DNA from 2 places in the Aeromicrobium sp. CF4.19 genome. Region 2 is predicted to be linked to the other one. Evidence: predicted binding sites of a transcription regulator. Region 2 holds the regulator's gene; the other holds the start of a gene.
The links. The regulator LexA, encoded in region 2, represses DNA repair genes until DNA is damaged. The targets are predictions, from matches to a motif close to TCGAACANNTGTTCGA.

Region 1 (4,430 bases), on a different contig from region 2:
CGGTGTCGTCTCCAGCCCGCTGGAGCGCTGCCGCGAGACGGCGCAGGCCGTGCTCGAGCGTCAGTCCGGGCCGACGCCGTTGTCGATCGAGAACGGCGTCAACGAGTGTGACTACGGCGACTGGCAGGACCGGTCCCTCGCCGACCTCGCCAAGGAGGACCTCTGGTCCGTCGTGCAGAACCAGCCGTCTGCCGTGACCTTTCCCGGCGGAGAGTCGATGCCCGCGATGCAGGCTCGTGCCGTGGCTGCCGTCCGCGAGAACGATGCCGCCTTCGAGGCCGAGCACGGGTCCGGCGCGGTCTGGGCTGCGGTGAGTCACGGCGACATCATCAAGGCGGTCCTCGCCGACGCCCTCGGCATGCACCTGGACCTGTTCCAGCGCATCAGCGTCAACCCTGCCTCGGTCTCGATCGTGCACTACTCGAGCGCCCGCCCCACGGTCGTCCTGATGAACACGGACGCCGGCGACCTCTCCTGGCTGGCCGCGGCCGCACCCACCACGGACGCCGCCGTCGGCGGTGGCGCCGGCCACGCCACCACCTGACCGGCCCACCGGCGCACCCGGACGACGCCCGAGGCCCCGGGCAGAGCTCTCCTGCGGTCAGACCGTGACGGGCCTGAAGCGGTCGTGCAGTCTCGGTCGTCGTCGGGAGTCGAGCGTGGGTGGCGGGACGAGGGCGGGGTGTCCGCGTTCGTTGAAGGTGATGTCCCAGCCGTCGGCGTGCAGGATGCGGTGGTGGTGGGGGCAGAGGAGGACGCCGTCCTGAAGGTCGGTGCCGCCGCCGTCGGCCCAGGTGCGTCTTGCGTGGTGGGCGACGCACCAGCCGGGTGGTCTGTCGCAGCCGGGAAAGACGCAGCCGCGGTCGCGCAGGGCGAGGCCTTGGCGCTGGTGGAGGGTGAAGAGTCGCTTGTCGCGTCCCAGGTCCAGCGGGAGCGACTCACCGCCGAGGACCGCGGGAAGCAACCGGTGCTCACACGCCATCCGCCTGGCTTGGCCGGCGGAGATCCTCTCGCCGGTCGACAGCGTCGCCACCTTCATCTTCTCGATGAGCGTCTGGTGGTCGAGGTTGATGGTCAGGATCGGTCCGAGGTTGTTGGTCTCGGGCAGCTTCTCGGTGGGCAGGAGCTCGCACAGGTAGGTGAAGGCCCAGCCTTGCCGGGTCCGGTAGCTCGGTCGCTCGTCGAGGAGGACCTCGCCGGACCTTCGGGAGAGTCGCGTGGGGCTGGCGATCTCGACCTGGGGTGCGCACAGGGCGTCCATCGCGACCCGAAGGTGGGCGGCTTGGGCTTCCGGGATGGTGAATCCGCCCTTGACCAGCCCGTCCACGGCCGGGCCCATCCAGAAGTCGGCGTTGTCCCAGGCTCGCTTCTCACGCGCCGCAACGAGATTGTTCTCCGCTGCATCCAGGTCGGACTTGTCCCCGGTCTCGTCCTCGGTGGTGGTGAGGAAGTGGCCCACGACCCGGTCGGCGTGGCGCTCGAACAGCTTGAGGTCCATCCGGGGTGCGTCCTCGACCAGCTGCGTCTCACACGCCTCACGTTGCACAGGGGTGACGGTCTTGGGGAGCTGGTCCAGGGCCCGGCTGATCGACCTCACCTGCCGCGCACTCAAGCATCCGTTGGCCATCGCCTGATGGGTCTGGGGCGTCGTGGTGATCTGCTTGGCCTGTCGCACCACGGCATCGGCACCACGACGGTCCCGGCCGAAGTCACCAGCCAACAGGGAGCCGGTGCTGCTCGCGCCCTCGCGACGGGCCGCTCCGGAGGACTCCACCGCGGCCACGGCCGCCAGCTCATGAGCAGTCACTCGGGCCTTGAGCCTCGCCAGCGAGCCAGCCGCCTCACGCTGCTCCCGGCCCGCCAGACCCGAGTACACCTGAGTGGGAAGCGCATCGAGCAGGGCATGCACCCGCGCGAGCGTCGCCACCACGTCACCAGCGGTGACGGGCTGCTGCTCCAGCAGGGGTGCGGCCATCGGGCTCTGCCTCCGAACATCCGTTATCGAGTGGATGTTCCCATCATAGAACCCACCACCGACACCCACCACAGCCATGAAACCGACCTGTGGGCCACAATCCCAGCCCCCGGCACAGCGACGGTGCCCCCGGCGCACGGTGGAGGTCGGCACCTCGTCCTAGCATGGAGGCATGGCCACCACCGTCCACGGATTCGACTGGCCCGACCGCTTCGTCGTCGGCACCGTCGGCAACCCCGGGGAGCGAACGTTCTACCTCCAGGCCCGGGCGGGTGAGGAGATGATGTCGATCGCCTTGGAGAAGGAGCAGGCGGCCGCCCTGGCCGAGCGCCTGGAGGAGGTGCTCGACTCGCTCATGGCCGAGGACGGCAACCCCTTCAGCATCCCGGCCCTCACTCCCGACGGCCTCGTGGACAACGATCCGCTCGACCAGCCGGTCGTCGAGCACTTCCGTACCGGGGTCATGAGCCTGGGGTGGGACCCCACCACCGCTCAGGTCGTGATCGAGGCGTTCCCCCTTCCGGTCGTGGACGACGAGGCGATCGACGCCGACGAGTCCGAGCCCGCGGAGGTCTTCGTCGTGCGCATCCCCGTCGGAGCGGCCCGAGCCTTCGCCAAGCGCACCCGTGAGGTGGTCGGCGCCGGCCGCCCCATCTGCTCGCTGTGCAAGGTGCCGATGGACCCCGACCACGTCTGCACGCTGCCCGACGAGTTCCAGTGAGCGGTGGCCTGGACCTGCCGGACGGAGAGCTCGCGCTGACCGGTCGGATCATGCCGGCGTCCAACGCCACCTTCGTCGGGGAGATCGACGGGGTCACCGTCGTCTACAAGCCGGTGGCGGGAGAGCGCCCACTCTGGGACTTTCCCGACGGCAACCTGGCGCGTCGCGAGGTCGCGGCCTTCGTCGTGTCGGAGGCGTTCGGCTGGGACGTCGTGCCACCCACCTGGCTGCGCGAGGGGCCGCACGGCGTCGGCATGGTTCAGCTGTGGCGTGAGCCCGACGTGGAGCAGGAGGCCGTGACGATCGTCCCGGAGGGGACGGTGCCCTCGGGATGGAAGCACGTCTTCGACGGCGTCGACGGCCACAACACCGCCGTCTCCCTCGTCCACGAGGACTCCCCCGCCCTGCGTCGCATGGCAGTGCTGGACGTCGTCACCAACAACGCCGACCGCAAGGGTGGGCACGTGCTGGAGATGACCGACGGTCACCGGCACGGCATCGACCACGGCCTGACCTTCCACACCGACCACAAGCTGCGCACGGTGCTCTGGGGCTGGCTCGGCGAGCCGCTGACCGACGACGAGGTGGACGGCGTGCAACGCGTCCGCGACCTGCTGGACGGGCCCCTCGGCAAGGCCCTTCGAGCGCTGCTCACCGAGACCGAGGTGACGGCGCTCGTCGCACGCTGCGACCACCTGCTCGCCCTTCGAGCCTTCCCCGAGCCCGCCGGGGAGATGCCCGCCGTCCCCTGGCCGCCGTTCTGACGAAGCCCTCGCCCGACGAGCCGCCTCCCGGTCCCCCACGTAGCCTCCTGCCATGACCTCGGACGTGCTGCTCGTCGGTTGCGGAGAGCTCGGGTCCGACATCGGGCTGCGGCTGGTCGACCTCGGGCACGAGGTCGCGGCCATTCGCCGCGACGTCGCACGGGTCCCGGCCCCGCTGCACGGACTGGCGGTCGACCTGACGCGCGAGGCCCCGCGCCTGCCCGACCTCGACCTCGGGCTCCTCGTCGTGGCCCTCACCGCACGGCCCCGCACGGAGGACTCCTACCGGGCGACCTACGTCGAGGGGATGGGCCGAGCCCTCGACGCCCTCGATCGAGCCGGACAGGTGCCGCGCCGCGCCGTGCTGGTCTCCTCCACCGCAGTCCTCGGCTCCCAGGACGGCGACGCCCCCACGGACGAGCACACACCACCTCGTCCGGCCGACGGCCCGGGCCGCATGCTGCTGGAGGCCGAGCGGCACTTCGTGCAGCGTGTCCCGACGGGCACCGTCCTGCGGCTCTCCGGTCTGTACGGCCACGGCAGCCGGAACCTGCAGGACCGTGTGCGCGAGGGCCGCATCCAGGACCCCCACCGCTGGACCAACCGCATCCACCGCGACGACGCCGCGGCTGCCGTCGTCCACCTCCTGACCCGCGAGGAGCAGCCCGCCCGTCTCTACCTCGGCACCGACGACGAACCGGCACAGCTCGGCGAGGTCGCCGCGTTCCTGGCCGAGCGGCTCGGAGCGCCGACTCCCCCACCGGCCGACCCGGCCCGCGGGCACGGCAAGCGGTTGTCCAACGCCCTGCTCCGCTCGAGCGGCTGGGAACCGGCGTTCCCGACCTTCCGCCAGGGCTACGCCCACGGCGAGGCGTAGCGCGACCACGCCAACACGCCGGAAGCCGGACATGTTCCGCTCCCAGGGTGTCGCGAGGACCACAGCCGTGGATGGAATCGTGGCCCGATGAGG
Region 2 (4,430 bases):
GAGCGGGACATCCCGGCGCTGCGCAAGGCCGCCACGAGCGCCGACGCCCAGGTGCCGCACACCGCCGTGGTGAAGGGTCGCGCCAACTACGCCTGCCTGCACCGGGTCCGCGAGGGCGCTCCCGACGACCAGGGCGTGCTCGTCGAGGTCCCCGAGGGTGCCCTGGGCGCGGAGGTCGTCGCGCTGCGGGAGTGGGCCGAGGAGCAGGCCAAGGGCTCGCACGTCGGTGACCGCGACGCCGCCCCGGCGCACTCCGAGCGGGCGTGGCGTCAGGTCAGCGTCAACCACCGGGAGTGCCTGGGCGCCTCTCGCTGCGCGCACGCCCTGGAGTGCTTCGCCGAGCGGGCCCGTGAGGACGCCCAGCAGGCCGATCTCGTGGTCACCAACCACGCGCTGCTGGCCATCGACGCCATCGACGGCGTCCCGATGCTCCCGGAGTACGACGCCGTCGTCGTCGACGAGGCCCACGAGCTGGCCGCCCGGGTCACGCAGGCCGCCACCGACGAGCTGGACGCGGGCACCGTGGAGCGTGCCTCGCGACGCGCGCGGGGGCACCTCTCCGACGAGCGCGGCAGCCGCGCGGTGGACGACCTGACCGAGTCGGCCGATGCGTTGGCAGCGGCGATGGCCGCGACCGACGTCGGCCGGATCGACGCACCCCAGGAGGCCCTGCTGGAGGGGCTGCAGATGGTGCGCGACGCCGCACGGCAGGCACTGTCGGCCTTCGGCAAGGACACGCCCACCGACGCCGAGGACGCCGGCCGCCAGCAGGCCAAGGCGATGCTGGAGGAGGTCCGGCAGGTGGCCGACCGGATGGCCACGAGCCGCGAGACCGAGGTGCTCTGGCTGGGGGAGTCCCGCGGCGGACCACAGCTGCGCGTGGCTCCGATCGACGTCTCCGGCGCGCTGCGCGAGAAGCTCTTCGGCACCAAGACGGTCGTGCTCACCAGTGCCACGCTGACGCTGGGCGGTGGCTTCGACCCGCTCGCCGCGTCGCTCGGTCTGACGTCCCAGCCGGCGGAGGGGGAGTCCACCTGGCAGGGCATCGACGTCGGCTCACCGTTCGACTACACGCGCCAGGGCATCCTCTACGTCGCCAAGCACCTGCCGCCGCCGGGCCGCGACGGGTTGCAGGAGGCCCAGCTGGACGAGATCGCAGCCCTCGTGGAGGCGGCGGGCGGGCGGACGCTCGGGCTGTTCTCCTCCCGCCGGGCGGCAGAGGCCGCGGCCGAGGCCACGCGGGAGCGGCTGCCGGACCTGGACATCTGGTGCCAGGGCGACGCCCAGCTGCCCGAGCTGGCCCGGCGCTTCGCCAAGGAGCCGTCCACCTGCCTGTTCGGCACGCTCAGCCTCTGGCAGGGGGTGGACCTGCCGGGAGACACCTGCCAGCTGGTGATCATCGACCGCATCCCGTTCCCGCGTCCGGACGACCCGCTGATGAGCGCCCGTCAACGCCTGGTGGAGAAGCGTGGCGGCAACGGCTTCATGACCGTGGCCGCCGGCCACGCCGCGCTGCTTCTCGCCCAGGGCGCGGGCCGCTTGATCCGTCGTGGCGACGACAAGGGTGTCGTGGCGATCCTGGACCCACGGATCGCCACGGCCCGCTACGGCAGCTTCCTGGCAGCGTCGCTGCCCCCGATGTGGCGGACCACCGACCGTTCCATCGTGCTCGCCGCGTTGCGACGACTCGACGAGCAGGAGTGAGGTCGGGGTCCGCCTCGGCGGATCAGGGCAGGGCGATCAGGGCAGGGGGATCAGAGTCGGCGCAGGACCGCGGTGACCTTGCCCAGGATGGTGGCGTGGGTGCCGTCGATGGGGGAGTAGTCGTCGTTGTGCGGCATCAGCCAGACGTGGCCGTCGGTGCGCTGGAAGGTCTTGACCGTGGCCTCGCCGTCGAGCATCGCGGCCACGACCTCGCCGTTCTCGGCCGTCGGCTGCTGGCGCACCACCACGAAGTCGCCCTCGCAGATGGCGGCGTCGATCATCGAGTCGCCCTGCACCTGCAGCAGGAAGAGCGTGCCGTCGCCGACCAGTGACGCGGGCAGAGGGAGCACGTCCTCGACGAGCTCCTCGGCCAGGATGGGCCCACCGGCGGCGATCTTGCCGACCATCGGGACGTAGGTGGCGGCCGGGCGGGCGTCACCGATGCCGGTGGCGTCGCCCTCGGACTCATCGGCCGGGCCCAGCGTCTTGCGGGCCTTGAGTACCTCGGGCAGGAAGATCTCCAGGGCTCGCGGTCGGTTGGGGTCGCGCTTGACGTAGCCCAGACGCTCCAGGACGCGCAGCTGGTGCGCCACCGAGGACGTGCTGGCCAGGCCCACGGCCACGCCGATCTCACGCATGCTGGGCGGGTAGCCGTGCTTCTCGATCATCTCGCGCAGGAAGATCAGGATCTTCTGCTGGCGGGCGGTCAGGCCGGTCATCTCATCGACCGGGCCGTCGGGCAGCTCGCGCGGGGAGTTGCGTGATCCCTTGGGACGCCCGCGCTTGGGTCGCGTCTCCTCGGCCTGGTCCGTGGTGGTGTCGTCGCTCATGGCCATACGGTAGCCGCGATCTCGGACACATCCAAACACCTGTTCGAGAGCGTGTCGTGGCCGATCGGACCCCGCGGAGTGGCGGTCGTGCTCGTCGCGACCAGGCCCAGCCGGATGGCCCCGCGCAGCCCTGGGTGCCGAAGGGAGCCGATCCTGCGGGGTCCTCCCGGGTCCTGACACGCCGAGAAGAACATTCTTTCGATCCTTCTTTCGCCGGAATTGCAGGGATTGTGATGGTGTACTCGCCTTCCTGTTCGATTGGGGGCTGCTTTTGTCGGTCGGCTGTCGTAGTGTCGTACACGTGTTCGATCGAACGTCTGTTCCAGTTCGCATCCAGCGGCCCGGAATCGAGTGACATCGCGGAGGTTCGGTCGGACACCCCAAACTCCACACCCCCGTCTCACTTCCCCCTTGGAGGCACCCCATGAGCACCATCTCCCTCACCTCGTACCCGTCCTTCTCCAGCCCGGAGCTTCGGCTCACCCGGCGTGGCCGGCTGGTCGTCCTGCTCGCGGCCCTGGTTGCACTCGTGCTGCTCGCCGTCGCGTTCGGCCCGTCGGTCACCGCCACCGGCGAGCGCGGCGACGTTCCGGCCACCACGGTGGTCACCGTGCAGCCGGGCGAGACCCTCTGGCAGATCGCCGGGGACGCCAACCCGGCCGGTGACCCGCGGGAGACCGTCGACGACATCATGCGGATGAACTCGCTCTCCGGCGCCGGAGAGCTGCAGATGGGCCGCGAGCTGGCGGTGCCGGTCTACGAGTGATCGGTGCGGCCGCGCACAATGGGCGCATGCTCATCCACGTCGTGGCCGACGGCACCGACCGCGAGGGCGGCTACGTCACCGAACGCTTGGCCGCCCTCGGGTTCGAGCTCGGGTGGATCGACCGCGATGCCGTCGTCGCGCACGACGAGCTCGCCCCCGCGGCCATGATGCTGCTGCTCGGCTCGGAGCGCTCGGCGCACGAGCCCCGGTGGGCCGGCCCGGTCGCGGCGGAGGAGGCCTTGGTCCGCTCGTCCCTGCGAGCCGGCACCCCCGTCATGGGGATCTGCTTCGGCGCCCAGCTGTTGGCTCGGGCCCTGGGTGGTGCGTCCTACCGCGGGGACGAGCCAGAGGCGGGCTGGAAGCGGGTCGACACCATCGACCCCGTCCTGTGCCCCGAGGGGCCGTGGGCGCAGTTCCATCGCGATGTCCTCACGCCTCCGCAGCAGGCCCGCGTGCTCGGCACCTCCTGGTACGGGCCGCAGTGCTTCATCGACGAGAGCCTCGGCACCCCGGCCATCGCCTGGCAGTTCCATCCCGAGGTGACGCCGCAGACGTACGCCCGCTGGGTGGACGACGACACCGAGACCGTGCGGCAGGCGGGCCTGGACGCGACGTTCATCAAGCGCCAGGCCTTGGCGAGCGCGGCCCGGGCCCGCATCGCCGCCCACCGCCTGGTGGACGACGCGTTGCGCTACCTCGAGGTCGACGTGCCGGCGGCCGACGTGTCCTAGTCGCAGGCCTCGGCGCGCAGGCCCGCCAGCGGGGGCATCTGCTCCAGCGGGGTGTCGATCTCCTCCGACTCGGCCTCGTCGAGGAACTCCTCGTACTCGGTGACGTCGGGCTCGTCGGACGTGGGGGAGATGAGGCCCTCGGTGTAGAACGCGCACTCGTCGGCGCCGATGAGGTCGGTGTCGACCAGCCAGGTCTTCTCCGCGTCCAGTCGCCCGAGGTCGTTGCCGCCCAGTCCGATGGTCCGCCTGATCAGGACGGCCTGCGGCTCGTCCTCGTCGCCGACGAGGTACATCGCGTGCACCTGCAGGGCCACGAGCGGGACGGGGCCGTCCTCGGTCTCGGCCTCTGTCACGTCCCACTGGGCCCCGACGACGCGCGGCTGGGCGATCGGCTGGGCG

Region 1: ACHAAC_RS13790 (DUF222 domain-containing protein) is a predicted target of LexA. The motif match lies at 1,988-2,003, and genes of this name have one in related genera.

The regions. Positions count from the first base shown of each region.
Region 1 is NZ_JBIMEU010000006.1:153,253-157,682, reverse strand. It holds gene ACHAAC_RS13795 (histidine phosphatase family protein) at 1-544, shown strand, start outside; gene ACHAAC_RS13790 (DUF222 domain-containing protein) at 602-1,975, opposite strand; gene ACHAAC_RS13785 (DUF3090 domain-containing protein) at 2,148-2,696, shown strand; gene ACHAAC_RS13780 (SCO1664 family protein) at 2,693-3,460, shown strand; gene ACHAAC_RS13775 (hypothetical protein) at 3,513-4,337, shown strand.
Region 2 is NZ_JBIMEU010000008.1:122,796-127,225, forward strand. It holds gene ACHAAC_RS15565 (ATP-dependent DNA helicase) at 1-1,704, shown strand, start outside; gene lexA (transcriptional repressor LexA) at 1,755-2,534, opposite strand; gene ACHAAC_RS15575 (LysM peptidoglycan-binding domain-containing protein) at 2,959-3,300, shown strand; gene ACHAAC_RS15580 (type 1 glutamine amidotransferase) at 3,327-4,031, shown strand; gene ACHAAC_RS15585 (hypothetical protein) at 4,028-4,430, opposite strand, start outside.